DNA from 2 places in the Pseudomonas sp. P9_31 genome. Region 2 is predicted to be linked to the other one. Evidence: riboswitches for the same ligand, from Rfam matches in the RefSeq annotation. Region 2 holds a riboswitch; the other holds the start of a gene.
The links. A riboswitch is a leader RNA that binds a small molecule or an ion and turns the genes downstream of it on or off. The one in region 2 is predicted to bind cobalamin.
Positions count from the first base shown of each region.

Region 1: another riboswitch for cobalamin. It lies ahead of cobO (cob(I)yrinic acid a,c-diamide adenosyltransferase); the one in region 2 lies ahead of QMK51_RS11715 (CbtB-domain containing protein).

Region 1 covers NZ_CP125375.1:4,448,269-4,463,040, reverse strand. Annotated here, with positions in the region: gene QMK51_RS20000 (C40 family peptidase) at 153-689, shown strand; gene QMK51_RS19995 (O-methyltransferase) at 757-1,419, shown strand; partial or broken gene QMK51_RS19990 (PQQ-dependent sugar dehydrogenase) at 1,531-2,852, opposite strand; gene QMK51_RS19985 (hypothetical protein) at 2,921-3,505, opposite strand; cobalamin riboswitch at 3,660-3,895, shown strand; gene cobO (cob(I)yrinic acid a,c-diamide adenosyltransferase) at 3,976-4,587, shown strand; gene QMK51_RS19975 (cobyrinate a,c-diamide synthase) at 4,584-5,984, shown strand; gene bluB (5,6-dimethylbenzimidazole synthase) at 5,981-6,631, shown strand; gene cbiB (adenosylcobinamide-phosphate synthase CbiB) at 6,628-7,536, shown strand; gene cobD (threonine-phosphate decarboxylase CobD) at 7,529-8,521, shown strand; gene QMK51_RS19955 (cobyric acid synthase) at 8,518-9,969, shown strand; gene cobU (bifunctional adenosylcobinamide kinase/adenosylcobinamide-phosphate guanylyltransferase) at 10,117-10,638, shown strand; gene cobT (nicotinate-nucleotide--dimethylbenzimidazole phosphoribosyltransferase) at 10,635-11,690, shown strand; gene cobC (alpha-ribazole phosphatase family protein) at 11,687-12,262, shown strand; gene QMK51_RS19935 (adenosylcobinamide-GDP ribazoletransferase) at 12,265-12,996, shown strand; gene QMK51_RS19930 (MarR family winged helix-turn-helix transcriptional regulator) at 13,060-13,464, shown strand; gene QMK51_RS19925 (MFS transporter) at 13,517-14,725, shown strand; gene QMK51_RS19920 (hypothetical protein) at 14,722-14,772, shown strand, end outside.
Region 2 covers NZ_CP125375.1:2,612,761-2,627,532, forward strand. Annotated here, with positions in the region: gene metH (methionine synthase) at 1-2,620, opposite strand, end outside; gene QMK51_RS11690 (fatty acid cis/trans isomerase) at 2,776-5,061, shown strand; gene nfuA (Fe-S biogenesis protein NfuA) at 5,170-5,754, shown strand; gene cobM (precorrin-4 C(11)-methyltransferase) at 5,895-6,641, opposite strand; gene QMK51_RS11705 (cobalamin biosynthesis protein) at 6,724-7,137, opposite strand; gene QMK51_RS11710 (CbtA family protein) at 7,134-7,841, opposite strand; gene QMK51_RS11715 (CbtB-domain containing protein) at 7,853-8,044, opposite strand; cobalamin riboswitch at 8,166-8,395, opposite strand; cobalamin riboswitch at 8,505-8,717, shown strand; gene cobW (cobalamin biosynthesis protein CobW) at 8,819-9,880, shown strand; gene cobN (cobaltochelatase subunit CobN) at 9,884-13,753, shown strand; gene QMK51_RS11730 (ATP-binding protein) at 13,896-14,772, shown strand, end outside.

The DNA.
Region 1 (14,772 bases), 1.8 Mb from region 2:
AAGGTGAACTTAAAGTCTTACTTGAAGTTTGCCGCGTAGCCGCTAGAATCCTGATCTATTATTGATGGCAAACCGCCTGCGTTCTGCGCAGGCGGTTTTCTTTTCTGCCTTTGTGGCAGAAAAAGCCGCAGCCAGATCAGGATGTTCTGTTTATGACGATGTCGGCCCGCCTCGCGCTCATGGTCTTCGCAGCGCTGCTCAGCGCCTGCGCCAGCCGCACACCGCCACCTGCGCCGGTAGTTCGCGCGCCCATTGTTTTCGGTTCCTCCCAAGCCTTTTCCCCGGCGGCAGAAGATGTGCTGTTTCGTGCGCTCGGCCTGGTGGGAACACCTTATCGCTGGGGCGGCAACACGCCGGATTCCGGGTTCGATTGCAGTGGTCTGATCGGTTACGTCTATCGCGATGTCGCGGGCATTTCCTTGCCGCGTTCCACACGAGAGATGATCGGCATGCAAGCCCCCAATGTCGGCAAGGAAGGCCTGCAAACCGGCGACCTGATTTTCTTCGCCACCAATGGCGGCTCCCAGGTTAGCCATGCTGGCATCTACGTCGGCGAAGGCCGCTTCGTCCATGCGCCAGCCACGGGCGGCACGGTCAAGCTGGACAGCTTGTCCAAAGCTTATTGGCAGAAAGCCTATCTGAGCGCCAAGCGCGTCCTGCAGCCTGAGCACTTGGCACATAATCCATAGGGGGCGTTCTCAATGAATTCCCGGCGCGACGGGGAAGCTCATTGAGAACGGCTTAACGGAGGTTGTCATGACCGCTCGCACGCTCAATCTCGACGATTCCCTGTACCACTACCTGCTCGACGTTTCCCTGCGAGAAACGCCGCTGCTCAAGCGCCTGCGCGACGAAACCCAGGCGCTGCCCATGGCTCGCTGGCAGGTGGCGCCGGAGCAGGGGCAGTTCCTCGCATTGCTGGTCAAACTCGTCGGCGCCAGGCGTTTGCTGGAAGTCGGTACCTTCACCGGTTACAGCGCCTTGTGCATGGCCGCTGCATTGCCGGATGACGGTTCGCTGATCTGTTGCGATATGCCTGGCGATTACAACGCCACTGCTCGTCGTTACTGGCAGGAAGCAGGCCTCGCCGGGCGCATTGATCTGCGTCTGGCTCCTGCGCTGGAAACCCTCGCGCAGCTTGAGCGGCAAGGGCAAGGCGAGCACTACGATCTGATTTTCATTGATGCCGACAAGGCCAATTATCCGGCTTACCTGGAGCATGCGCTGCGTTTGCTGCGGGTCGGTGGTCTGGCAGTGTTCGACAACACGCTATGGAGCGGGCGGGTGCTTGAGGCGAATCCCGAGAGCGAAGACACCCGAGCCATCCAGGCGCTCAATCGCGCCTTGAAGGATGACTCGCGTGTGGATCTGTCGTTGTTGCCGCTGGGGGATGGCCTCACGCTCTGTCGTAAACGCTGATCTCTTGTGGGAGCGAGCCTGCTCGCGATCGCGGTGCGTCAGGCCACATCGTCTTTGAATGTGCTGACCCCATCGCGAGCAGGCTCGCTCCCACAGTGATGTGTGTCGCAGTTATTGAGCCGCCGAAACGCGCCACACCTTGTTCCCCACATCATCCGCCACCAGCAGGCCGCCCTGCTGATCGATCACCACGCCCACCGGCCGGCCCATGGCTTTTTCCTCGTCGTTGAGGAAACCGGTGAGCACATCCACTGGCTTCCCGGTCGGTTTGCCGGCGCTGAACGGCACGAAAATCACTTTGTAGCCGCTGTGTGGCTTGCGGTTCCACGAGCCGTGCTGGCCGATGAAGGCACCTTGGGTGAACGGCGCCGGCAGTTTGCTGCCTTCGGCGAACGTCAGGCCCAGCGACGCGGTATGGGGCCCCACCGCGTAATCTGGCGCAATGGCCTTGGCGACCAGAGCAGGGTTTTGCGGCTCGACGCGAACATCGACATGCTGCCCGTAATAGCTGTAAGGCCAGCCGTAGAACCCGCCATCCTTCACTGAAGTGATGTAGTCCGGCACCAGGTCGCTGCCGATTTCGTCACGCTCGTTGACCGCGGTCCACAGTGCGCCGCTCTGTGGCTCCCAGGCCAGACCGTTTGGGTTGCGAATCCCTGAGGCGAAGATCCGATGGTTGCCGGTGGCGCGGTCCACTTCCCAGATCGCCGCGCGGCCTTCTTCCTGATCCATGCCGTTTTCGCCGACGTTGCTGTTCGAGCCTACGGTGACGTACAACTTGCTGCCGTCCTTGCTGGCGATGACGTTTTTGGTCCAGTGGTGATTCAGCGTGCCGCCCGGCAGATCGACCACCTTGATCGGCGGCAACTTGATCGCCGTTTCGCCGTTTCGCCGTTTTCATAGTGGAAACGCAGCAGGCGGTCGGTGTCGGCAACGTACAGGTCATTGCCGACCAGGGTCATGCCGAAGGGCGAGTTGAGGTTTTCCAGGAACACCGTGCGGGTTTCGGCGACGCCGTCGTGGTCCTTGTCCCGCAGCAGGGTGATGCGGTTCGGGCTGGGGACGCCGGCACCGGCGCGGCCCATGACTTTGCCCATGACCCAGCCGCGAATGCCTTTGCCGTCGTCAGGTTTAGGTGGCGCATTGGTTTCGGCCACCAGCACGTCGCCATTGGGCAACACGTAGAGCCAGCGCGGATGATCGAGGCCTTCGGCAAACGCCGCCACCTGAGTCCCCGCAGCGGCGACAGGTTTTGCACCTTGAGGCCAGCCGATCGCCGGGGCGATGTTCACCGTCGGGATCAGGGTTTTGTTCGGTTCTGGCAGCTTGGGCGACGGTCCGGTGCCGTCCGAGACTTGCAGGCTGGAGGTTTCACCACAGGCGGCGAGCCCTCCGGCGAGCGCGATGATGAAAACGAGCTGGGGTTTGCGCATTACTGATCTTCCCTATGAATGCATTGACGTAATCATAGAGAAGCGTAGTCACCCGATGGTTCAACCGGTCAGCCGCGGGCTTCCTTGAACAGCACGGCGATGCCCGGGTGGTAGTTGCCGGCTTCATTGCGCAACTTGCGATAGGCGTAGGGGAAATACCAGGCCACGGCGCAGGTGTGTTCCTTTTGCAGGTCGTCGAGCATGTCCTGGAGCTCTTCCGGGGTGGCGCTGTGCTGGGCTTTTTGTGGCGCGACAAACAGACAGCCGAGCTTCAGGTCGCTGGCATAGCTGATTCGCTTTGCGTCGCTGGTGATGTCCGCCAGTGCCTGGGTCAGGTTTAGGCTGTTGACTCGCGGCCAACGCTGGGTCACCTGGAGGTACGCGCGTTCTTCGCTGGTGGCGATGAACAGATCGGCGCGGGCGTTGCGTTCGCCTTCTTCGGTTTGTTTGCGGGTCGGTGTTTGTTGCAGCGTGATCATTTCCGCCATCCAGGCCGCGGCAGAGAGCAGGCCGAGGTTGGCGTTTTCGTCGTGCCAGTAAGGCGTATCGTTATCGCCGCGCACGGCATTGTAGCGGTCGATACAGTCAAACCAGCGTTCCAGCACCGGGCGCAGGAATTCCAGCTTCGGATTGCTGATGATCATGCCTTGCATGTGGCTCACCTTTGTTATTGTGTTGTGAGGTTGTGGCTCTTTGATATCACTGCTGGCGGTGTGGCACAAGATTGGCGTCAGTTAATTGATCGACGGCAGTTATTCGCTGGCAGGCGGTCCGGCTTTAATTGACGCTCCACCCCCAACCCTCTAACCTTCGCGGCTTGTTTCAGGTGCTCTGTGGCCTTGGTCGACAGAGTGAAACAGGGAAGTCGGTGAGTGACTATCTTCAAGCAACGAAGAGTCATGATCCCGACGCTGCCCCCGCAACGGTAAATGAGTGAAGGCTGCGCCTAGAGCCACTGTGTCGAGTCTCGACATGGGAAGGCGCGCAGTTGGGCCAAGTGCCGCTCATGAGCCCGGAGACCGGCCTGATCCATCCAGCGGCATCACGGTGGGCGATGCCAGGCTTCTTGCCGTCTATTCTTGTGCCTGCCCGCCGTTATCCAGCCTCAACGGAGAGCTCCCCCATGACTGATACCCCCGATCGTGACGAACGCCACCTGGCGCGCATGCAGCGCAAAAAAGCCGTGATCGACGAACGCATCGCCAACTCCCCGAATGAATGCGGCCTGCTGCTGGTGTTGACCGGCAATGGCAAAGGCAAGAGCAGCTCGGCGTTCGGCATGCTCGCCCGATCCATGGGTCACGGTATGCAGTGTGGCGTGGTGCAGTTCATCAAGGGCCGCAACAGCACCGGCGAAGAACTGTTCTTCCGGCGTTTCCCGGAGCAAGTGCGTTTTCATGTGATGGGCGAGGGCTTCACCTGGGAAACCCAGGACCGCCAGCGCGACATCGCCGCCGCCGAAGCCGCCTGGGCTGTGTCTCAGGAACTGCTGCGCGATCCGTCCATTGGTCTGGTGGTGCTCGATGAACTGAACATTGCCCTCAAGCACGGTTACCTCGATCTCGATCAGGTGCTCAGCGACTTGCAGGCCCGTCCGCCGATGCAACACGTGGTGGTCACCGGTCGTGGCGCCAAACCGGAGATGATCGAACTGGCCGATACCGTCACCGAAATGGGTGTGATCAAGCACGCGTTCCAGGCCGGAATCAAAGCGCAAAAAGGCGTCGAGCTGTGAATCAACCACGTCATTGCCCGGCGGTGCTGATTGCCGCGCCGGCCTCCGGTCAGGGCAAGACCACCGTCACCGCCGCGCTGGCCCGGTTGCACCGCAATCAGGGGCGCAAGGTCCGTGTGTTCAAATGCGGCCCGGATTTTCTCGACCCGATGATTCTCGAGCGTGCCAGCGGTGCGCCGGTGTATCAACTGGACATGTGGATGGTCGGCGAGCAGGAAAGTCGCCGCCTGTTGTGGGAGGCTGCCGGTGAGGCGGACCTGATCCTCATCGAAGGCGTCATGGGGCTGTTCGACGGTACGCCGTCCAGCGCCGACCTGGCGCGGCACTTCGGTGTGCCGGTGCTCGGCGTGATCGACGGCACCGCGATGGCGCAGACCTTTGGCGCACTGGCCCTGGGGCTTGCGCACTATCAGCCGGATTTGCCGTTTGCCGGTGTGTTGGCCAACCGGGTCGGCACCTTGCGTCACGCGCAATTGCTTGAAGGCAGCCTGACGGAAGGCTTGCGCTGGTACGGCGCGTTGTCCCGGGAGACCGGGATCGAATTGCCGAGCCGGCATCTCGGCCTGGTTCAGGCCAGCGAACTGAATGACCTCGACCTGCGCCTTGATGCGGCGGCCGCCTCACTGGCCAGCAGTTGCGATGTGGCGTTGCCGCCGGCCGTAGAGTTCGCCGCGCCTGAAATGATCGCCGCCGAACCGTTGCTGGCCGGTGTGCGGATTGCCGTGGCCCGGGACGAAGCCTTCGCGTTTACCTATGGCGCGAGCCTGGATCTGCTACGGGCCATGGGCGCCGAATTGTCGTTCTTCTCGCCTATCCGCGACACCGGCTTGCCGGAGGCAGACAGTCTTTATCTGCCGGGCGGCTACCCCGAATTGCACCATGTGGCGTTGTCGCAAAACACATCGATGCTGACCGCCATCCGCGCTCACCACGCGGCGGGCAAGCCGTTGCTGGCCGAGTGTGGCGGCATGTTGTATCTGTTGGATTCGTTGACCGATGTCGAGGGCACTCGCGCTGAACTGGTCGGCTTGCTGACCGGTGACGCGGTGATGCAGAAGCGTCTTGCCGCGTTGGCTTTGCAGGCGGTGGAACTGCCGGAAGGTTTGCTGCGTGGGCACACCTATCACCACTCGCTGACCAGCACCGAACTTGAGCCGATTGCTCGAGGTTTGAGCCCCAATGGCGGGCGAGGGGCGGAGGCGGTTTATCGTGAGGGGCGGATGACGGCCTCTTATGTGCACTTTTATTTTCCGTCCAATCCATCGGCGATTGCCGCGTTGTTTGTGCCTGACCGCCAGGACGCCTTCGCGAGCAGGCTCGCTCCCACAGTGGACCGCGTTTCGTCAGACAACACCGTTTCTAATGTGGGAGCGAGCCTGCTCGCGAAGAGGCCATGACTGACAACGCATTCTCCGAAGCCGAACGCGAAGCGGTCTATCGGGCAATCGCTGAACGCCGCGACATGCGCCACTTCAGCGGCGGCACCGTCGAGCCTGAGTTACTTCGTCGTCTGCTTGACGCCGCACACCAGGCACCGAGCGTCGGCCTGATGCAGCCCTGGCGTTTCATCCGCATCAGCGACCGGGCACTGCGCGGCAAGATCCAGCACCTGGTGGAAGACGAACGCATCCGCACCGCCGAAGCCCTCGGCGAGCGCTCCGACGAATTCATGAAGCTCAAGGTCGAAGGCATCAATGACTGCGCCGAGGTGCTGGTCGCCGCGCTGATGGACGATCGCGAGCGCCACATTTTCGGTCGTCGGACATTGCCGGAAATGGACATGGCCTCGCTGTCCTGCGCCATCCAGAACCTTTGGCTGGCGTCCCGCGCCGAAGGCCTGGGCATGGGCTGGGTGTCGCTGTTCGAGCCGCAAGCCCTGGCGGATTTGCTGGGTTTACCGACCGGGGCCAAGCCTTTGGCCGTTCTTTGCCTGGGGCCGGTCAAGGAATTCTATCCGGCGCCGATGCTGGTACTCGAAGGCTGGGCGCAGGCGCGTCAGCTCAACGAGTTGCTGTATGAAAATTATTGGGGAGTGAGTCAATGAGTGTGGCGTTGTTGAGTGTCGCCGCGGTCGCGCTGGATGCGCTGCTGGGTGAACCTAAACGCTGGCATCCGCTGGTGGCGTTCGGTCGTTTTGCCGATCGCATCGAACAACGTTTCAACTCCGCTGGCCGCGGCTGGCGCAGTCATGGTGTGACGGCCTGGGTGATGGCGGTCGTGCCGCTGACCTTGCTGGTCACCGCGCTGTCCTGGGCGCCTTACGTTGGCTGGATCGTCGAGATTCTCGCGCTCTATTGTGCTCTGGGCATGCGCAGCCTCGGCGAGCATGTCGAGCCGGTGGCCAAGGCTCTGCGCAGCGATGATTTGGTTGAGGCGCGCACACGCGTCGGTTATCTGGTCAGCCGCCAGACCAGCGAGCTGGACAAAACCGAAGTCGCCCGCGCCGCCACCGAATCGGTGCTGGAGAACGGCAGCGATGCGGTGTTCGCCGCACTGTTCTGGTTTGCCGTGGCGGGTGCGCCCGGCGTGGTGCTCTATCGTCTGAGCAATACCCTGGATGCGATGTGGGGTTATCGCAACGAACGCTTCGAACGTTTCGGCTGGGCCGCGGCAAAGATCGACGATGTCCTGAACTACATTCCCGCACGCCTGGTGGCGTTGACCTACGCGCTGCTGGGCAAAACCCGACTGGCGCTGAAGTGCTGGCGTACACAAGGCCCGACTTGGGACAGTCCGAATGCCGGGCCGGTGATGGCGGCCGGTGCCGGTGCGCTGGGTGTCGAGTTGGGCGGGGCGGCGATTTATCACGGTGAACTGCATCAACGTCCGCAATTGGGCGAAGGCGTGCCGGCGGATGCCGATTCCATCGACCGTGGCTGGCAATTGGTCCAGCGCGGGGTATGGTTATGGCTGCTGATTCTCTGCGTGGGGGCTGAATTCTATGCTTGAGCACGGTGGCCGGTTGCGCAAGGCTGCGCGTGAATACGGTATCGCTGAAGCCGATTGGCTCGACCTGTCCAGTGGCCTGGCGCCCTGGCCATTCCCGGTTCCGGACATCCCGTTGCGGGCCTGGGCGCGGTTGCCGGAAACCGATGATGGTCTGGAGCAGGCCGCCTGTGACTATTACGGTGCGGCTCAGGTGTTGCCAGTGGCGGGTTCGCAAATGGCTATCCAGTTGCTGCCGCGTCTGCGCCGGGCCGGCAAGGTCGGCGTGCTGTCACCGTGTTACGCCGAACACGCCGAAGCCTGGCGCCGCAACGGTTACATCGTGCGTGAAGTGCTGGAGTCGGAAGTCGATTTCTTTCTCGACAGCCTTGATGTGCTGGTGGTGGTCAACCCGAACAATCCCACGGGGCTGAGCCTGACCCCGGCTCGCCTGCTGGATTGGCATTCGCGGCTGGCCCGACGCGGTGGCTGGCTGGTGGTTGACGAAGCGTTCATGGACAACACACCGCATTTGAGCTTGGCGCCGTTTGCCAACCAGATCGGCTTGATCGTGCTGCGCTCCTTCGGCAAGTTTTTCGGCCTGGCCGGTGTGCGGCTGGGGTTTGTGCTGGCTGAGCGCAAGTTGCTCAAGCTGCTGGCCGAGCAAGTGGGGCCATGGGCCGTCAGTGGGCCGACCCGAGTGCTGGGCCAGGCGTGCCTGACGGATACGCACGGGCACACCCGACAGCGCATTCGTACTGACGAGGCTGGCGAGCGTCTGGCACTGTTGCTTGAACAGTATGGTTTCAAACCTCAGGGCGGCTGCGCGTTGTTCCAATGGCTGATCACCGAGCGCGCCGAAGCGCTGCATGAGTTCATGGCCCGACGCGGCATTTTGCTGCGATTGTTCACCCTCAACAGCAGCCTGCGGTTTGGCTTGCCGGCGGATGAAGCGGATTGGTCGCGCCTCGAACAAGCCCTGCAAACCTATGCCAAGGAAAACCCATGACAACGTTGATGGTGCAAGGCACCACATCCGACGCCGGTAAAAGCACACTGGTGACGGCGCTGTGTCGCTGGGTCACGCGTCAGGGCGTGAGTGTCGTGCCGTTCAAACCGCAGAACATGGCCCTCAACAGCGCCGTGACCGCCGACGGTGGCGAGATCGGCCGTGCTCAAGCGGTGCAGGCCCAGGCCGCCAACCTCGAACCGCACACCGACATGAACCCGGTGCTGCTCAAACCCAACAGCGATACCGGTGCCCAGGTGATCATTCATGGTCGCGCGGTCACTACGATGAATGCCGTCGCCTATCACGACTACAAAGCCATCGCGATGCAAGCGGTGCTGGCCTCTCATGAGCGTTTGAGCGCGGCGTATCCGCTGGTGATGGTCGAAGGGGCGGGTTCGCCGGCAGAGATCAACCTGCGCGCCGGCGACATCGCCAACATGGGGTTTGCCGAGGCGGTGGATTGCCCGGTGGTGCTGATCGCCGACATCAATCGCGGCGGGGTTTTCGCGCATTTGGTCGGGACGCTGGAGCTGCTGTCGCCCAGCGAACAGGCGCGGGTCAAAGGCTTCATCATCAACCGTTTTCGCGGCGACATCGCTTTGCTGCAACCGGGGCTGGACTGGCTGGAAGCACGCACCGGCAAACCGGTGATCGGCGTGTTGCCTTATGTGATGGACCTGCACCTGGAGGCCGAGGACGGCCTCGATCAGCGTCAGAACGACAAGGCCGATCAAGTGCTCAAAGTGGTGGTGCCGGTACTGCCGCGAATCAGCAACCACACCGATTTCGATCCACTGCGCCTGCATCCGCAAGTGGACCTGCAATTCATCGGCCCCGGCCAGACGATTCCGCCGGCCGACCTGATGATTCTTCCCGGTTCGAAAAGCGTGCGCAGCGACCTCGCGTATCTGCGGGCCAACGGCTGGAACACGGCTATCTCGCGGCACTTGCGCTACGGCGGGAAAGTGCTGGGGATCTGCGGCGGTCTGCAAATGCTCGGCGAGCAGGTGCATGATCCGCTGGGCCTCGAAGGAGCACCGGGCTCCAGTGCCGGTTTGGGCTGGCTGTCGTTCGAAACGCAACTTGAAGAAGAGAAGCAGTTGCGCAATGTGCGTGGGCGCCTGGCACTGGAAGATGCGCAGGTCAGCGGCTATGAAATTCATGCCGGCGTGACCACGGGACCGGCGCTGGAAAACGCCGCCGTGCGGCTGGACGATGGTCGCTGCGACGGCGCGCAAAGTGTCGATGGACAGATTTTCGGCACGTATCTGCATGGCCTGTTCGAATCCCCGGCGGCGTGCAGTGCGTTGTTGCGCTGGGCCGGTTTGCAGGATGTGCAGGAAGTCGATTACCACGGGCTGCGCGAGCGCGATATCGAGCGACTGGCGGATCTGGTGGAGAAGCATCTGGATACTTCATTGCTGCGTGAACTCTGTGGGATTTGAGGTGGCTGCACAGGCCCCATCGCGGGCAAGCCTGCTCCCACAGGTTCCCTGGGTGGACCAAAATCTGTGCACAGCCTCGATCCTTGTGGGAGCGGGCTTGCCCGCGATGACGCCCGTCGCCTCACCGCACATTTGAAGGACTGAACCATGCTGCAACTGATCCTCGGCGGCGCCCGATCCGGCAAAAGTCGCCTGGCTGAAAAACTGGCGACAGACAGTCAGCTACACGTCACCTACATCGCCACCAGCCAACCCCTGGACGGTGAAATGAACGAACGGGTTGCCCATCACCGCGCCCGTCGTCCGGCCGAATGGGCGTTGATCGAGGAACCGCTGGAACTGGCCCGCGTGTTGTGCGAAAGCGCCAGTGCCGATCGTTGCTTGCTGGTGGATTGCCTGACGCTGTGGCTGACCAACCTGCTGATGCTCGACGACGCCGAGCGCCTCGCCGCCGAGCGCGAAGCCCTGCTGGACTGCCTGGCGTCGTTGCCGGGTGAAATCATTTTTGTCAGCAACGAGACCGGAATGGGTGTCGTGCCGCTGGGCGAATTGACTCGCCGCTATGTCGATGAAGCCGGTTGGCTGCATCAAGCCTTGGCCGAGCGCTGCCAACGTGTCGTCTTGACCGTCGCCGGCCTGCCCCTGACTTTGAAAGGAACTGCGTTATGACTCACTCCTGGTGGCTGAACCCATGCAAGCCGATCGATGCGCAAGTGGTCGAACAGGCGCAGGCGCGTCAACAGCAACTGACCAAGCCTGCCGGCTCGCTCGGCCAGCTCGAATCGGTGGCGGTGCAACTGGCCGGGTTGCAGGGGCAGGTCAAGCCGACGCTCGATCAGCTGTGGATTGCGATTTTTGCCGGTGACCATGGCGTGGTCGCCGAAGGGGTGTCGGCGTTTCCCCAGGAAGTTACCGGGCAGATGCTGCACAACTTCGTCAGCGGTGGCGCGGCGATCAGCGTGTTGGCGCGACAGTTGGGGGCTTCTCTTGAAGTGGTCGACCTCGGCACCGTTACACCGTCGTTGAATCTGCCGGGTGTGCGTCATCTGAACATCGGCCCGGGCACGGCGAATTTCGTCCAGGGGCCGGCGATGACTCAGGCCCAGGGCGAGCTCGCCTTGCAGGCCGGCCGCGACAGTGTGCAGCGCGCTATCGCAGCAGGCGCGCAGTTGTTCATCGGTGGCGAAATGGGCATCGGCAACACCACGGCGGCCAGCGCGTTGGCCTGTGCCTTGCTCGATTGCCCGGTGGTGCACCTGGCCGGGCCGGGCACCGGACTGAACGCGGCGGGTGTCAGCCATAAAGCCCAGGTCATCGAGCGCGCCTTGGCGTTGCATGGCACTCAGCGTGGCGATGCGCTGCAAACCTTGTTCAATCTCGGTGGTTTCGAAATCGCTGCGCTGGTCGGTGCGTATCTGGCCTGTGCCCAGGAAGGTGTCGCGGTATTGGTCGACGGGTTTATTTGCAGTGTTGCCGCTCTGGTGGCGGTGCGTTTGAATCCGGCTTGCCGTGAGTGGTTACTGTTCGGTCATCGTGGCGCCGAGCCGGGCCATCGCCATGTGCTGGAAACCCTGAACGCCGAACCGTTGCTGGACCTCGGTCTGCGGCTGGGCGAGGGCAGTGGCGCGGCGTTGGCCGTGCCATTGTTGCGGCTGGCCTGCGACCTTCACGGGCAGATGGCAACGTTCGCCGAAGCCGCGGTGGCGGATCGCCCGGCATGACCTTGCGCCTGGACCTGTTGCGCCATGGCGAAACCGAACTCGGCGGCGGTTTGCGCGGCAGCCTCGACGATGCGCTGACCGGTAAGGGTTGGGAGCAGATGCGCGCTGCGGTGGTCGAGCAGGGCCCTTGGGATCGCTTGGTCAGTTCGCCGTTGCAGCGTTGCGCACGCTTTGCTGAAGAACTTGGGGCGCAACTGGGTTTGCCGGTGCACTTGGACAGCGATCTGCAGGAGCTGCACTTCGGAGCCTGGGAAGGGCAGAGCGCAGCGGCGCTGATGGAAACCAGCGCCGAGGCGTTGGGCTTGTTCTGGGCCGATCCCTATTCGTTCACACCGCCTGACGGTGAACCGGTGGCGGACTTTTCGGCACGGGTGTTGGCGGCGATCGAGCGGCTGCACGCGGCCTATGCGGGTGAGCGAATCTTGCTGATCAGCCATGGCGGCGTCATGCGCTTGTTGCTGGCGCAAGCACGCGGATTACCGCGTGAGCAGTTGCTCAATGTTGAGGTCGGCCATGGTGCGCTGTTCTCGCTATCGGTTGAATCCGGCACCTTGTTAACGGAAGCGAGCTGATTATGCTGGCGTTCTGGATCGCCCTGCAATTTCTGAGCAGCCTGCCGATTCGCCTGCCGGGCATGCCGACGCCCGAGGAATTGGGCCGGTCGCTGCTGTTCTATCCGCTGGTCGGTTTGCTGTTCGGCGCGACTCTGTGGGCACTGAACTGGCTGTTGCTAGGCACGCCATTATTGCTTCACGCCGCACTGCTGCTGAGCGTCTGGGTATTGCTCAGCGGTGCGTTGCACCTGGATGGCCTGGCCGATAGCGCCGATGCATGGCTCGGTGGTTACGGCGACCGTGAACGTACCCTGACCATCATGAAAGACCCTCGCAGCGGGCCGATTGCGGTGGTGACGCTGGTGCTGGTGTTGCTGCTCAAGTTTGCCGCATTGCTGGCATTGATCGAGCAGCAGCACAGCGTGGTCCTGATCATCGTTCCGTTGATTGGCCGCGGCGCGTTATTAGGGTTATTCCTGACCACGCCTTATGTGCGTCCTGGCGGATTGGGGCAGGCGCTGGCCGATCATCTGCCGCGTTTGGTCGGGCGGCAGGTGTTGGCGATCAGTGCGGTGGCTTGTGTGTTGATCGCGGGCCTCAGTGGTGTATGGGCGCTTGTGCTGGCCATTGTGGTGTTTGTCTGGTTGCGGCAAGTGATGTTGCGGCGACTGGGTGGGACGACGGGCGATACCGCCGGGGCGTTGCTGGAATTGCTGGAGGTGGCGCTACTGGTGGGCTTGGTGCTGCTCTGAATCCCACAGGTAATATGTATCAAAAAATTTGCTTTCATTTAACCGCGGGTATATACACGCACCATGCTTCCTTCTCAATGTTTGTGCACCAACCTGCGTCGTGCCGCCCGTGGCGTCAGCAGGCATTATGACGGCGCTCTCGACGGCTTCGGGATCAACGTTGCCCAGTATTCTCTGTTGTGCAATCTGCAGCGTCTGGATCAGCCGAGCATCTCGTCTCTGGCCGAGGCCATGGGCCTGGATCGCAGCACCTTGGGGCGCAATCTGCGGGTGCTGGAGGGTGAAGGCCTGGTGACGCTGGTCGAGGGCGAAGACATGCGCAATCGCATCGTCCTGCTCACTGAAACGGGGCGCGAACGTCTGGCAGCGGCCTTGCCGGCCTGGGAAGCGGCGCAGCAGCGGTTGATCGACCGTCTGGGTGCCGAGAAGCGTGAAACCTTGCTGAAACTGCTGGACGAACTGGCTTGAGGCCAGTTTGTTCGATCTTAAGCGGGTATATACCCGCTACCGGAGAACAAGAATGACATCAATGTGGCGTACATGCGGTTGGGTGCTGTTGGGCAGTGCGCTGATTCTGGCGTTGTCCCTGGGGGTGCGGCACGGCTTCGGGTTGTTTCTGGCGCCCATGAGTGCCGAATTCGGCTGGGGCCGCGAAGTGTTTGCCTTCGCCATTGCCCTGCAGAACCTGATCTGGGGCCTGGCGCAGCCGTTCACCGGTGCCCTGGCCGACCGCTTCGGCGCCGCGAAAGTGGTGTTGGTTGGCGGTGTTCTGTACGCCCTGGGTCTGGTGTTCATGGGGTTGTCCGATTCGGCGGCGACCTTGTCCTTGAGTGCCGGCCTGTTGATTGGTATCGGCCTGTCCGGCACTTCGTTCTCGGTGATTCTCGGCGTGGTCGGCCGTGCCGTGCCGCCGGAAAAACGCAGTATGGGCATGGGGATCGCCAGCGCCGCCGGTTCTTTCGGTCAATTCGCCATGTTGCCCGGCACGCTGGGGCTGATCGGCTGGCTTGGCTGGTCCGCGGCGTTGCTGGTGCTGGGCCTGGTGGTGGCGCTGATCATACCGCTGGTGAGCATGCTCAAGGACAAACCGCTGCCGGTCCTCGGACACGAGCAAACCCTCTCTGAAGCGCTGCGTGAAGCCTGTTCCCATTCAGGGTTCTGGCTGTTGGCGTTCGGTTTTTTTGTCTGCGGTTTTCAAGTGGTGTTCATCGGCGTGCACCTGCCGGCCTATCTGGTGGATCAGCATTTGCCGGCCTCTGTCGGCACCACGGTGCTGGCGCTGATCGGGCTGTTCAATATCTTCGGCACCTATACCGCGGGCTGGCTTGGCGGGCGGATGTCCAAGCCACGCTTGCTCACTGGTCTGTATCTGTTGCGGGCTGTGGTGATTGCATTGTTCCTCTGGGCGCCAGTCACCGAGGTCACGGCTTATTTGTTCGGCATGACCATGGGGTTTCTCTGGTTGTCGACGGTGCCCTTGACCAACGGCACGGTGGCGACCTTGTTCGGTGTACGAAATTTGTCCATGCTCGGTGGGATCGTTTTCCTCTTCCACCAGCTCGGCTCGTTCCTCGGTGGCTGGTTGGGCGGGGTGGTGTACGACCGAACCGGGAGCTACGACTTGATCTGGCAGGTGGCGATTCTCTTGAGTCTGTTGGCTGCAGCCCTGAACTGGCCGGTGCGCGAGCAGCCGGTGGCGCGTCTGCAAACCCGGATGAGTGCAGCATGAACAGTCTCTGGCCGCGGATGGCTGCAATCGCCCTCGGCGTATTGCTG
Region 2 (14,772 bases):
GCAACTGCGTCGCCACGCCCACGGCGCGGGAGGCATCGGTGACGTAAATCACCGCGTCGTTGCTGTACTTGGGTTCGATCTTCACTGCCGTGTGTGCCTTGGACGTGGTCGCGCCACCGATCATCAACGGCAGATGGAAGTCCTGACGCTGCATCTCGCGGGCCACGTGAACCATTTCATCCAGCGAAGGCGTGATCAAACCGGACAGGCCGATGATGTCGCACTTTTGTTCTTTGGCGACCTGCAGGATCTTCTCCGCCGGCACCATCACGCCGAGGTCGACGATGTCGTAGCCGTTACAACCCAGCACCACGCCGACGATGTTCTTGCCGATGTCATGCACGTCGCCCTTGACCGTGGCCATGAGGATCTTGCCCTTGGCTTCCGGCTTGTCGCCTTTTTCCAGTTCGATGAACGGGATCAAGTGGGCCACGGCCTGCTTCATCACGCGGGCGGATTTCACCACTTGCGGCAGGAACATTTTGCCGGCGCCGAACAGGTCGCCAACGATGTTCATACCGGCCATCAACGGGCCTTCGATGACTTCGATCGGCCGCGAGAACGACAGGCGCGATTCTTCGGTGTCTTCCACGATGTGGGTGGTGATGCCCTTGACCAGCGCATGTTCCAGACGCTTGTTGACGTCCCAGTTGCGCCACTCTTCGGTCTCGGCTTCCTTGACGCTGCCGTCGCCCTTGTACTTGTCGGCGATGGCGAGGAGGGCGTCGGTGCCGTCCGGGGTGCGGTTGAGGATCACGTCTTCGACGGCGTCGCGCAGTTCCACCGGGATCTGGTCGTAGATCTCCAGTTGGCCGGCGTTGACGATGCCCATGGTCAGGCCGTTGCGGATCGCATACAGCAGGAACACCGAGTGAATCGCTTCGCGCACCGGGTTGTTGCCACGGAACGAGAACGACACGTTGGACACGCCGCCGGAGGTCAGGGCGTACGGCAGTTCGTCGCGGATGTAGGCGCAGGCGTTGATGAAGTCCACAGCATAGTTGTTGTGTTCTTCGATGCCGGTGGCCACGGCGAAGATGTTCGGGTCGAAGATGATGTCTTCCGGCGGGAAGCCGACGTCGTTGACCAGAATGTCGTAGGAACGCTTGCAGATTTCTTTCTTGCGCGCTTCGGTGTCGGCCTGGCCGGCTTCGTCAAAGGCCATCACCACCACGGCGGCGCCGTAGCGTTTGCACAGTTTGGCGTGATGAATGAACTGCTCGACGCCTTCTTTCATGCTGATCGAGTTGACGATGCCTTTGCCCTGGATGCACTTGAGGCCGGCTTCGATCACTTCCCACTTGGAGGAGTCGATCATGATTGGCACGCGGGAGATGTCCGGTTCGCCGGCAATCAGATTGAGGAAGGTCACCATGGCCTTCTTCGAATCGAGCATCCCTTCGTCCATGTTGATATCAATCACCTGGGCGCCGGCTTCGACCTGTTGCAGGGCGACTTCCAGGGCTTCGGTGTAGTTGTCTTCACGGATCAGCCGGGCGAATTTGGCGGAACCGGTGATGTTGGTCCGTTCGCCGACGTTGACGAACAGCGAGCTGCGATCGATGGTGAACGGTTCCAGGCCCGACAGGCGGCAGGCCTTGGGAATGTCGGGAATCTCGCGCGGCGCATAACCGGCAACTGCTTTGGCGATGGCTTCGATGTGGCCCGGTGTGGTGCCGCAGCAGCCGCCGACGATGTTCAGGAAGCCGCTTTGGGCGAATTCTTCGATGACCTTGGCGGTTTCCGATGGCAGTTCGTCGTACTCGCCGAATTCGTTCGGCAGGCCGGCGTTCGGGTGCGCCGACACGTGGGTGCTGGCCTTGTTCGACAGCTCTTCCAGGTACGGACGCAGTTCGCTGGCGCCAAGGGCGCAGTTCAGGCCGACCGAGATCGGTTTGGCGTGGGCTACGGAGTTCCAGAACGCTTCAGTGGTCTGGCCGGAGAGGGTGCGACCCGAGGCGTCGGTGATGGTGCCGGAAATCATGATCGGCAATTCGACGCCCAGCTCTTCGTAAACCCCTTGTACGGCGAAGATCGCCGCTTTGGCGTTGAGGGTATCGAAAATGGTTTCGATCAGGATCAGGTCGGCACCGCCTTCGATCAGGCCTTTGGTGGCCTCGGTGTAGTTTTCCACCAGTTCATCGAAGGTCACGTTGCGGTAGCCGGGGTTGTTCACGTCAGGCGACAGCGAGCAGGTGCGACTTGTAGGACCGAGCACGCCGGCGACGAAGCGTGGTCGGTCCGGGGTTTCCAGGGTCTTGGCGTCCGCCACCTTGCGCGCCAGGCGTGCGCCTTCTACGTTGAGTTCGTACGCCAGGCCCTGCATGCCGTAGTCGGCCTGGGACACCTGGGTGGCGTTGAAGGTGTTGGTTTCCAGAATGTCGGCGCCGGCATCCAGGTAGGCTTTTTCAATGGCACCGATCACGTCCGGACGCGTCAGCACCAGCAGGTCGTTGTTGCCTTTGACATCGCTCGGCCAGTCGGCGAAGCGTTTGCCACGGTAATCCTGCTCCTCGAGCTTGTAGCTCTGGATCATCGTCCCCATGCCGCCATCGAGAATCAGGATGCGCTCTTTGAGGGCGTGCTTGAGAGCTTGAAGGCGAACGCTGCGATCGGACATTTGGACTACTCGGTAAGGCCATGACGAAGGGCCGGGATAATAACAAACCTGTGCGCTTTTAGAGCATGTGCCGATTTTGCATGAATATCGTTCATGTTGGTGCGCAGGCCAGACCGGTAGAATCGCGGCGTTTTCTCACGATCAGGACCAGGGATATGTCGTATCGCGCCGTCATCAGCCTATTGATGCTGCTTTTAAGCGGGGGCGCCGCTGCGCAAGGTCCGGATATTTCCTACGTCCGCGACATTCAACCGATCTTCACCGAAAAGTGCGTGGCCTGCCATGCCTGCTACGACTCCGCCTGTCAGCTCAATCTGGGCAGTGGTGAAGGGGCGGCCCGAGGTGCAACGAAGGCACTCGTCTATGATGGCGAACGCAGCCAGGCCGCAGTGCCAACCCGGCTGTTTTATGACGCCTTTGGCAAACGTGCCTGGCAGCAAAAGGGCTTTTATTCGGTGCTCGACGCCCAGGGCAGCCAGGCGGCGCTGATGGCGCGCATGCTCGAACTGGGCCACAAAACCCCGTTGCAACCCAACGCCAAATTGCCCGAAGACATCGTCCTGGGCCTGAACCGGGAAAACATGTGCGCCATGCCGGCGGAGTTCGACGGCTATGCCAGTACTCACCCGAAAGAGGGCATGCCGCTGGCAGTCACCGGCCTGACCGATCAGCAGTACCAGACGTTGCAACGCTGGCTGGCTTCTGGCGCGCCGATCGATGAGCAGGGCCTGGTGCCCAGCGCCAAGGAAGCCTTGCAGGTGGTGCAGTGGGAACGCTTGCTCAATGCGCCGGGCGCCCGGGAGAGTCTGGTGGGGCGCTGGTTGTTTGAGCATTGGTTCCTGGCGCATGTCTATTTCAAGGACGGCGAGCCGGGGCATTTCTTCCAGTGGGTGCGTTCGCGCACGCCGACGGGTCAGCCCATTGACTTGATCAACACCCGCCGACCGAATGACGATCCGGGCACTCAGGTCTATTACCGTCTGTGGCCGGTGCAGGGCGTGATCGTGCACAAGACCCACATCACCTATCCGCTGAGCGCGGCGAAGATGGCGCGGATCAAAAGCCTGTTTTACAGCGGCAACTGGCAGGTCAACGCATTACCGGGTTACGGGCCGGAGCGACGGGCCAATCCGTTCACGACCTTTGAGGCAATCCCGGCTCAGGCGCGTTACCAGTTCATGCTCGATAACGCCGAATACTTCGTGCGCACCTTTATTCGTGGTCCGGTCTGCCGTGGCCAGATCGCCACCGACGTGATCCGTGACAACTTCTGGGCATTGTTCCAGGCCCCGGAACACGACCTTTACATCACCGACCCGAAATATCGTGGCCAAGCCACACCGTTGCTGGCGATGCCGGGGCAGAACGATGACGTCGGCAGTGTCCTGAGCTTGTGGCGCGACTACCGCAACAAACGCAACGAGTACGAAGCCCTCCGCCGGGACAGCTACGCCGACCTGCCGGCACCGAGCTGGTCGACCCTGTGGGCCGGCAATGACAACGCGCTGCTGAGCATCTTCCGGCATTTCGACAGCGCCTCGGTGAACAAGGGCCTGATCGGTGACGTCCCGCAAACCATTTGGTTGTTCGATTACCCGCTGCTCGAACGCACGTATTACCAGTTGGCGGTCAACTTCGATGTGTTCGGCAACGTGTCCCATCAGGCCCAGACCCGGTTGTATTTCGACCTGATCCGCAACGGTGCCGAGCAGAACTTCCTGCGCCTGATGCCGGCCGACTCACGGGACGGCTACCTCGACGATTGGTATCAGAACGGCGGCAAGTTCAAGATGTGGCTGGATTATGAGTACATCGATAATGACAAACCCACGGCGCTGACGCTGGACGAGGCGGACCCGAAACGCGACTTCGCCTTGCAGTTGCTGTCCCGTTACGGCGACCTCAACGCCAAACCCGACCCGATCAACCGCTGCGACGGCGCTTATTGCTCGCGGCCGAACATCGATCTGGCGTTGCAGAACGCCGAACAGGCCCTGAGCCGCCTGACTTCGCGTCCGGCGGCGGGGCTGAAAGTCATCGATCAATTGCCGGAAGCCACGATGTTGCGCATCGAGACTCAAAGCGGCAAACGCGAGGTCTACAGCCTGCTGCGCAACCGCGCCCACAGCAACGTGGCGTTCCTGCTTGGTGAATCGCTGCGCTATCAGCCGGGGCTCGACACGTTGACCATTTATCCGGGTGTACTCAGCAGTTACCCGAACTTCATGTTCAACATCCCGGCGGGGCAAGTGCCCGCATTTGTCGACGCGATGGAAAGCGCCAAAGACGCCGCCAGTTTCGAGAAAATCGTCGAACGCTGGGGCATTCGCCGCAGCCATCCGCAGTTCTGGCAGTATTTCCATGATCTGAGCCGCTACATCCACGACACTGAGCCAGTGGAAGAGGGTGTGCTGGACATGAACCGCTACGAGAATCTCTGAAGTGCCTGCTCCCACATTGGATCAGTTGTGCTTTCCCGACAAAAATACTAGGACTTTGTGCGGCGCGATGATTGGCGTAAACTGCGTCCAAGCCTGCGAGGAGTTTCCATGACCGCTATTACCATTACCGACGCCGCCCATGATTACCTGGCCGATCTGCTCTCCAAGCAGAACACCCCGGGTATCGGCATCCGCGTTTTTATCACCCAGCCTGGCACCCAGTACGCCGAAACCTGCATTGCCTACTGCAAGCCGGGCGAAGAAAAACCTGAAGACACGGCGCTGGGGCTCAAAAGCTTCACCGCTTACATCGACTCGTTCAGCGAAGCGTTTCTGGACGATGCGGTAGTCGACTACGCCACCGACCGCATGGGCGGCCAGCTGACCATCAAGGCGCCAAACGCCAAAGTACCGATGGTCAACGCCGACAGCCCGGTCAACGAGCGCATCAACTATTACCTGCAAACCGAGATCAACCCGGGGCTGGCCAGCCACGGCGGTCAGGTCAGCCTGATTGATGTGGTCGAAGACGGCATTGCCGTGCTGAAGTTCGGCGGCGGTTGCCAAGGCTGCGGCCAGGCAGACGTCACCCTGCGTGAAGGCATCGAGCGCACCTTGCTCGAACGCATTCCCGAGCTCAAGGGTGTTCGTGACGTGACTGACCACACGCAGAAAGAAAACGCCTATTACTAAGGTGTTCGCTGCAACCTAAAAAACGGTGCCCGTGAGCACCGTTTTTTTATGGGTGAAATTCATTGGCCCCATCGCGAGCAGGCTCGCTCCCACATTGGAATGAGGTCAACTGTGGGAGCGAGCCTGCTCGCGATGGGGCCCTATGGCCTGTACAAATGCGCATGCCCCGCCCGATACAACGACGACTCACTGAAGTGATCGCTGCCCAGCACCCGGCCCACCAGAATCAACGCAGTCCGGCGAAACCCCTTGGCTTGAACCTTCCCGGCAATATCCTCAAGCGTCCCCACCACCCAATCCTGATCCGGCCAGGTCGCCCGGTGGATCACGGCGATCGGGCAATCAGCGCCGTAGTGTGGCAGCAGTTCGGCAAGGATCTTCTCCAGATGATTGACCCCCAAGTGGATCGCCATGGTCGCCCCGTGCTGCGCCAGGCTACCGAGTTCTTCACCGGCAGGCATCGCGGTTTTGTCGGCGTAGCGGGTCAGAATCACGCTCTGTGATACGTCCGGCAAGGTCAGTTCGGCGCCTAAAAGGGCCGCGCAAGCCGCGGTGGCGGTGACGCCGGGAATGATTTCGAAAGGGATGTCGAGTTCCCGCAGGTAGCGGATCTGCTCGCCAATCGCGCCGTACAGGCTCGGGTCGCCGGAATGCACCCGGGCCACGTCCTGGCCGTTGGCATGGGCGGTCTTGATCAGCTCGATGATCTGTTCCAGGTGCAATTCGGCGCTGTTGACCACCTGTTCGGCCCGATGGCCCTCCAGCACGGCGGCGGGTACCAGGGAGCCTGCATAGATGATGACCGGGCAGCTACGAATCAGCCGCTGGCCTTTGACGGTGATCAGTTCCGGGTCGCCGGGGCCTGCGCCAATGAAGTAGACGGTCATCGTCGTTTCCTGTCAGAAAAAGGGCTTGGGCAGGCTTCAGATGAAGATTGCTCATGATCGAAGGCGGGGATTATCGGGGATTTTACGCGGCGCTGGCCAATGCCAGGGTGGCCTGGGCGTATTTTTGTCGTGGAATCAGTAACTTTGCAGGCGCCTGAGCCAATTGTTCGGCCAATGCCAGCGCGGCACTTTCCGCTACGCCGTAACAGCCGGTGCGTTCGAACGCGATGTCCGAGTGGTGGCTGAGTTGCGGTTCATAACCGGCCAATTGTTCGCTGCTGAAATACATCAACGGCAATGCCAGCTGTTCGGCCAGTGCGATCAGGCCAGGTTCTTCGCGCTTCAGGTCGATGCTGGCCAGGGCCTTGATCTCACGGAGTTCGATTTGATGGGCCTGTAACGCCTGATCAAGCAGCGCCCGCAGCGTGCTGACGGGGCAGCCGCGCTGGCAGCCCAGGCCGACCACCAGGGTCGGCGCTGTGCTGACGTCAGTCATGCGCGGTAATGGCCATCGCTTTTACGGCGGAACAACCAGGCGCTGATCAGGCCCAGGGCCAGCCAGAACGCCACGTTGGTCAGCTGCGAAGCGATCTTGAATTGCGCTTCCAGGGCTTCCGGCGCCAGCATCGAATGGACTTCCGGTTGCGGCGCACCGATCACATGAGGCACGGCCAGAATCGCCACGCCGAGGACTTTCATCAACCAGTGGCGGCTGAACACGATCAGCGCGATGCCGACCGCCGTGGACGCGGCAGTGCCGATCCACCAGATCTGCCGTTGCGCCAGATCCGCCGCGGCAGTGCCCGGCAGCTCAGGTGGCAGGCCGAGTGTTGGCGCCAGCACGAAGGTCGCGTAACCGGCCAGACCCCAGAGCAGGCCCTGAGAGGTCTTGGTTGGTGCGCGCAAGGTGTAGAGACCGGCGAGCATCAGGGCGAACCCGACTGCAACCACCAGGTTACCGCCCGTCGTGGACAGCACGCGCTGCCAGCCGTCTTCAGGCTCCCAGGCTTCGGCATCGTGGGTGTGAGCGGCGACAGCACCGGCGGCGTGCTCGTGGACTTCAACAGCGGCCGGCTCGGATTTTTCGTAGGTCTCGGCCTGCAAAATCAGCGGTGCGACCCAGAAGCTTTGCAGCAGGGTCAATAGTAGGGCGGCCAGCAACCCGGTGAACCCTGCGGTTTGCGCAATACGCTTGATCATCTCAGCAGGTCTCAATGGCACGGAAAGGCAGAGCTGTGACGGGTATCGTGCGCGGCGTTGTGCACCGCTTCGATGTGCGAGAAACCGGCGAAATACACAAGGCTAGCGCCAAGGATCGACGCACAAAAGGCGGCGGTCAGGCGTTGGCTCAGGGTTGTGGTGGTGCTTGCGGTTGTGTGGCCGGTGCTGCTGATGATCGACATGGCGCTTCCCTCTGGTCTGTCAGCGGGTGAATAGAGCGCATGAAAACCTCCGCACGCCGGGGGCACGCAGAGATTTCGAACAGCGCCCGCCCACCGCGGGTTTGTTATTCAGTGAACGTAAGAGTCACTTTATGTTGCGGGCCGGTCTCCGGGCTCGCGAGGGGCGCTGGCTTTCGCCTGAACCTGCAAGCATCACCTTCCCATGCCCTATGACAGGCACAGTGGATCTGACGCTTCACTCGCTTACCGTTGCGGGGGCAGCACCGGACTGACATGGCTTTAGAGTAAAGCACATGATTCACCGGTTTCCCGTTTCACCCTGTGAAGGGCACCCGTAACAAGGCGTGTAGGAGAGCATGGGCGGGGGTTGGGCGTCAATTGGCAGGGGGCTTGCTCGCGAAGGCGTCATCACAGCCGCCACAGATCTCTGCGCGGACATTGACCCGCCCCCACACGATGCGTAGCCTTGCGCTTTCGAGGTTCTTCGGCGTCTGCCGAAGCTAAGAAGGGAACGCGGTCGATGCCGCGGCTGCCCCCGCAACTGTGAACGGTTGTGTTTCTGCCAGGCCACTGCACGCACCTTCCACAGGGCGCGCGGGAAGGCGCAGGAATCGCCAGTCGAAAGACCGGCACACCGTCAGCCAGGAGACCTGCCTCGACACAGATTCTCACTTTCAACCGGGCGGGGTGATCCGGTGGCGAACTCTTCAGGCACGCGCGCCCGCGTTGCCGGTCGTCGTCCCGTATGCCCGCCACCTTGCCAAAGGGCATCCGATGAAAACACTGGCCAAACTCCCTGTCACCATCGTTACCGGCTTCCTCGGCTCGGGCAAAACCACCTTGCTGCGCCACATGCTCGACAACGCTCAGGGCCGCCGTATCGCGGTGATCGTCAACGAGTTCGGCGAGCTGGGCATCGACGGCGAAATCCTCAAACAATGCTCCATCGGCTGCACCGAAGAAGAAGCCAGCGGCCGCGTCTATGAACTGGCCAACGGCTGCCTGTGCTGCACCGTTCAGGAAGAATTCTTCCCGGTGATGCGCGAACTGGTCGCTCGTCGCGGCGACCTCGACCACATCCTGATCGAGACCTCCGGCCTGGCCCTGCCAAAGCCTCTGGTTCAAGCCTTCCAGTGGCCGGAAATCCGCAGCGCTTGCACGGTTGACGCGGTGATCACCGTGGTCGACAGCCCGGCCGTCGCCGCTGGCACCTTCGCTGCATTCCCGGATCAAGTGGATGCCATGCGCAAACTCGACCCGAACCTGGACCACGAATCGCCGTTGCACGAGCTGTTCGCCGACCAACTGGCCAGCGCCGACCTGGTGATCCTCAACAAGGCCGACCTGATCAGCCCTGCAGACCTGGCCCGCGTGCGCCTGGAAGTCGCCGAAGAGCTGCCGCCAGCGGTAAAAGTCATCGAAGCCAGCAGCGGTCGTCTGCCACTGGACGTGCTGATCGGCCTCGGTGCCGGTTCCGAAGAGCACATCGACAGCCGCCACAGCCATCACGATCATCACCATGAAGGCGAAGACGATCACGACCATGACGCGTTCGACTCCATCTCGATCGAGCTGCCACAAGCCGACGAAAGCTTGCTGATGGATGCGCTGACCCAACTGGTGGTCCAGCACGGCATCCTGCGGGTCAAAGGTTTCGCGGCGGTGCCGAACAAACCGATGCGCCTGCTGATTCAGGGCGTGGGCACGCGTTTCGACAAGCACTTCGATCGTCAGTGGGGCGCCGAGGAAGCGCGCGCGACCCGTCTGGTGTTGATCGGTCAGGCGCTGGATGCCGCTGCGCTCGAAGCGCAATTGCGCGCCGCGCTTAGCGTTTAACCCATGCACCTGCTCAGGACCCAGCCCGGCGGCTTCGTGTCGGATGACAACATTGCCGACCTTGGACAAACTCCCGCCGAGCTGGTGATCCTGTGCAGCGGCGATTCCAGCCTGGCGTTGCTCGCCGAAGCGGCGCAGCAGTTGCCCGACGATTACCCGAGCCTGCGCCTGGCCAACCCGATGCAGGTGCAGAATCACGCTTCGGTCGATCTCTACGTCGATGAAGTGTTGCGTCACGCCAAGGTCATTCTGATTTCGCTGCACGGTGGCATCGCCTATTGGCGTTATGGCGTGGAGCGCTTGGTGGCGTTGTCCCAGCGCGGTGTGCAGCTGATTCTGGTGCCGGGGGACGATCGCCCGGACCCGGAACTCAGCGACCTGAGCACCGTGATCCCCGAAGACCGCGACCGGCTCTGGCAGTTTTTGCGCCAGGGCGGCATGAGCAATGCCCTGGATTTTTTCCGCTGTCTGGCCAATCGCTGGCTGGGTCGCGATTACGCCTGGGCCGAGCCACAAACCCTGCCGCGCACCGCGATCTACCATCGGCAAAAAAGCCCTGCTGAACTGAAGGATTGGCAAGCCGACTGGCAGGCTGGTCAGCCGGTGGCGGCGGTGCTGTTCTACCGCTCGCACTTGCAGGCGGCGAATACCGGTTTCATCGATATTTTCTGCCAGCGTTTGCAGGCGGCGGGGTTGAACCCGTTGCCGATTGCGCTGGCCAGTTTGAAAGAACCTGGCTGCCTGACGGTGGTCGAGGACTGGCTGGATGAGGTCGAGGCAGGGGTGATTCTCAACACCACCGGTTTCGCCCAGTCCAGCCCTGAAGCGCCGCACTTGCGGCCGTTTCGCCGCAACATTCCGGTGATCCAGGCGATCTGCGCCCAGGACAACGAACCGGGTTGGCGCGCCAGCGAGCAGGGGCTCGGCCCCCGTGACCTGGCGATGCACATTGCGCTGCCGGAGCTGGACGGGCGGATCATCAGCCGGCCTATCAGTTTCAAGGACCTGGCTTGGCGCAGCGAGCGCAGTCAGTCGGATGTGGTCTGTTACCGGCCGCAACCCGAGCGCATGGATTTTGTCGCCGAACTGGCGCGGCGCTGGATCGATCTGGCGCGAGTGCCCAACGGCGAAAAACGCTTCGCCCTGATCCTCGCCAATTACCCGACTCGTGATGGGCGTATCGGCAATGGTGTGGGGCTCGACACCCCGGCCGCCGCGCTGAATATCCTGCGTGCCCTGCACGCCGAAGGTTATCCGCTACCGGCCGAGTTACCGGACAGCGGCACCGCGCTGATCCAGCAATTGCTCGGTGGCGTCAGCAATGACCTGGACACTATCGATCAACGTCCATGTCAGCAAAGCCTGGCGCTGGATGATTACTTTTTGATGTTCAACGCGCTGCCCGAAGCCAATCGTCAGGCCGTGCTGGAACGTTGGGGCTCGCCCGAAAGCGATCCGATGTTCCGTGGCGGGCGAATGATGATTGCCGGCCTGCGCTTCGGCCTGACCTTCGTCGGCATTCAACCGGCCCGGGGTTATCAGGTCGATCCAAGTGCCGTCTATCACGACCCGGACCTGGTGCCGCCCCACGGTTATCTTGCGTTCTACTTCTGGTTGCGCAACACCTACGGCGCCCACGGCGTGATCCATGTTGGCAAGCACGGCAACCTCGAATGGCTGCCGGGCAAGGGTGTCGGGTTGTCGGAAAACTGCTGGCCGGACGCATTGCTTGGGCCGCTGCCGAACATCTATCCGTTCATCGTCAACGACCCGGGCGAGGGCGCTCAGGCCAAACGGCGGACGCAGGCTGTGATCATCGATCACCTGATGCCGCCGCTGACCCGCGCCGAAACCTACGGCCCGTTGCGCAATCTCGAATTGCTGGCCGACGAATATTACGAAGCGCAATTGCTCGACCCACGCCGTGCCCGGGAGTTGCAGCGCGACATTCTGCAACTGGTGCGCGACACGCACATCGACCGCGAACTGCAACTGGACGAGAAACTCGACAGCGATGCGGATGCGGCGATCTGGCTGCCGCGCCTGGACACGTACCTGTGTGATTTGAAGGAGTCGCAGATTCGCGATGGCCTGCATGTGTTTGGCGAATCGCCGACCGGGCGATTGCGCATTGATACCTTGGTGGCCTTGCTGCGTATTCCTCGCGGCGATGGCCGTGGGGCGCAATCGAGCTTGCTGCGGGCGCTGGCCAAGGCGTTTGCGCTAGGTTTCGATCCGCTGGACTGCGTTTTGGCCGAGCCCTGGAACGGTCCTCGACCGGACGCATTGCTGTCGATCAGTGATGAGCTGTGGCGTACGGCGGGGGATACCCGCGAACGTCTGGAGCTGTTCGCCGTACAGTTGATCGAGCAGGCTTTGAATAACCAGACTCAAGCTAAGCCCGGCCCCTGTGGGAGCGAGCCTGCTCGCGATGCGGTTGATCATTCAACATTGATGTCGATTGACCCACCGCTATCGCGAGCAGGCTCGCTCCCACAGGAGGATGGTTGGTCCGATGTGAGCGCGATCATCGACAGCTTGCGCGAGGTGGTTGCTCCACGCCTTGACGCCTGTGGCCCAGCGGAAATGCGCGGTTTGCTCGACGCCCTCAGCGGTCGATTCGTCCCGGCCGGGCCTAGCGGGGCGCCGAGTCGCGGACGGCTGGACGTGTTGCCAACAGGGCGCAATTTCTATTCGGTGGACGTGCGCAACCTGCCGACCACCACCGCGTGGCGCATCGGCTTCCAATCCGCAAACCTGATTCTTGAGCGACACTTGCAGGACCACGGCGACCACCTGCGTCAGCTCGGCCTGTCGGTCTGGGGTACCGCAACCATGCGTACCGGAGGCGACGACATTGCCCAGGCCATGGCGCTGATGGGCGTGCGGCCAGTGTGGGCGACCGGTAGCCAGCGGGTCGACGATTTTGAAATATTGCCACTGAGCTTGCTCGACCGTCCGCGGGTGGACGTGACCTTGCGCGTCTCTGGATTCTTCCGGGATGCCTTTGCCAACTTGATCCGGCTGTTCGACGCCGCCGTGCAAGCGGTCGCCGCGCTGGATGAACCGGACGATCTCAACCCGTTGGCGGCCAAGGTGCGTGCCGAGCGTGAAGCACTGCTGGAGTCCGGTCTGGATGAGGAAGCGGCTCGGCGGCAGGCCGGCTGGCGCATCTTCGGGGCCAAACCGGGCGCTTACGGCGCGGGTGTACAGGGCGCCATCGATGGCCGTCTGTGGCAAAGCCGTGAAGACCTGGCCGAGGTTTACCTGAACTGGGGCGGCTACGCTTACGGCGGTTCCGATGAAGGTACCGCCGCCCGCGAACAGTTCGCCCAGCGTCTGAGTCAGGTGCAGGCAGTGTTGCAGAATCAGGACAACCGCGAGCATGACTTGCTCGATTCCAACGATTATTACCAGTTCCAGGGTGGCATGCTGGCGGCCGTCGAAAGCCTCAGCGGTGCAGCGGCGGCCAGTTATCACGGCGACCACAGTCAGCCGGACTTGCCGAAGATTCGCACGTTGAAGGAAGAGCTGAGCCGGGTGATCCGTTCCCGGGCGGCTAATCCGAAGTGGATCGACGGGGTCAAGCGTCATGGCTATAAAGGCGCGTTCGAACTGGCGGCGACGGTCGATAACCTGTTTGCGTTCGACGCCACCACGCAGTTGATCGACGATCACCAGTATGCGTTGCTGGCGGATGCCTATTTGCTCGATCCGGCAACCCGGGACTTTGTTCGCGAACACAATCCCCATGCCCTGCGCGACATGACCGAACGCATGCTCGAGGCGCAGCAGCGGGGAATGTGGAAAGAGCCGGGCGAATACCGCGAGGCGCTGGAGAATTTGTTGCTGGATATAGAAGAAGACAGTTAGCGGGATCGTTCCCACGCTCTGCGTGGGAATGCCTCTACGGACGCTCCGCGTTCGGCTGTTGGGACGCAGAGCGTCCCGGGCTGCATTCCCACGCAGAGCGTGGGAACGATCATCATCACCGACCATGACTGAGATTTTGAACATGACCGACACCCCCCATTTCCCGCTCTCCGCCGTGGTCGGCGCCGATGACTTGAAACTCGCGCTGTACCTGACCGCCATCGACCCGAAAATCGGTGGCGTGTTGATCGAGGGCCCGCGCGGCATGGCCAAATCCACCCTGGCCCGAGGCCTGGCGGACCTGTTGGCCAGCGGTCAATTCGTCACTTTGCCCCTGGGCGCCACCGAAGAACGGCTGGTGGGCACCCTCGACCTCGACGCGGCCTTGAGCGAAGGACGCGCACAGTTTTCCCCCGGCGTACTGGCCAAGGCCGACGGCGGAGTGTTGTATGTCGATGAAGTCAATCTGCTGCCCGATCACCTCGTGGACTTGCTGCTCGACGTGGCCGCCAGCGGCACCAACCTGATCGAGCGTGACGGGATTTCCCATCGGCATTCGGCGAAGTTTGTACTGATCGGTACCATGAACCCGGAAGAGGGCGAACTGCGTCCGCAACTGCTCGACCGTTTTGGTCTGAATGTCGCCCTCAGCGGCCATACTGCACCCGCCGAGCGGGGCCAGATCATCCGTCGTCGACTGGATTTCGACAGCGACCCGCAAGGGTTCTGCGCCGAATGGGAAAGCCAGCAGCAGGCGCTGCGCGAGCGTTGCCGGAAGGCGCGTGCCGTACTGGCGAGCATTCCCCTCGACGATGCCGCGCTGGCGCAGATCACCGAGCGCTGCTTTGCTGCCGGCGTTGATGGTCTGCGGGCCGATCTGGTCTGGCTGCGTGCAGCTCGGGCTCATGCGGCATGGCGCGGCGCGAACGCCATCGCCGAAGAAGATATCGACGCGGTCGCCGAATTCGCCTTGCGCCATCGCCGTCGAGCGCATACGACCTCTGCGCCCCAACATTCCC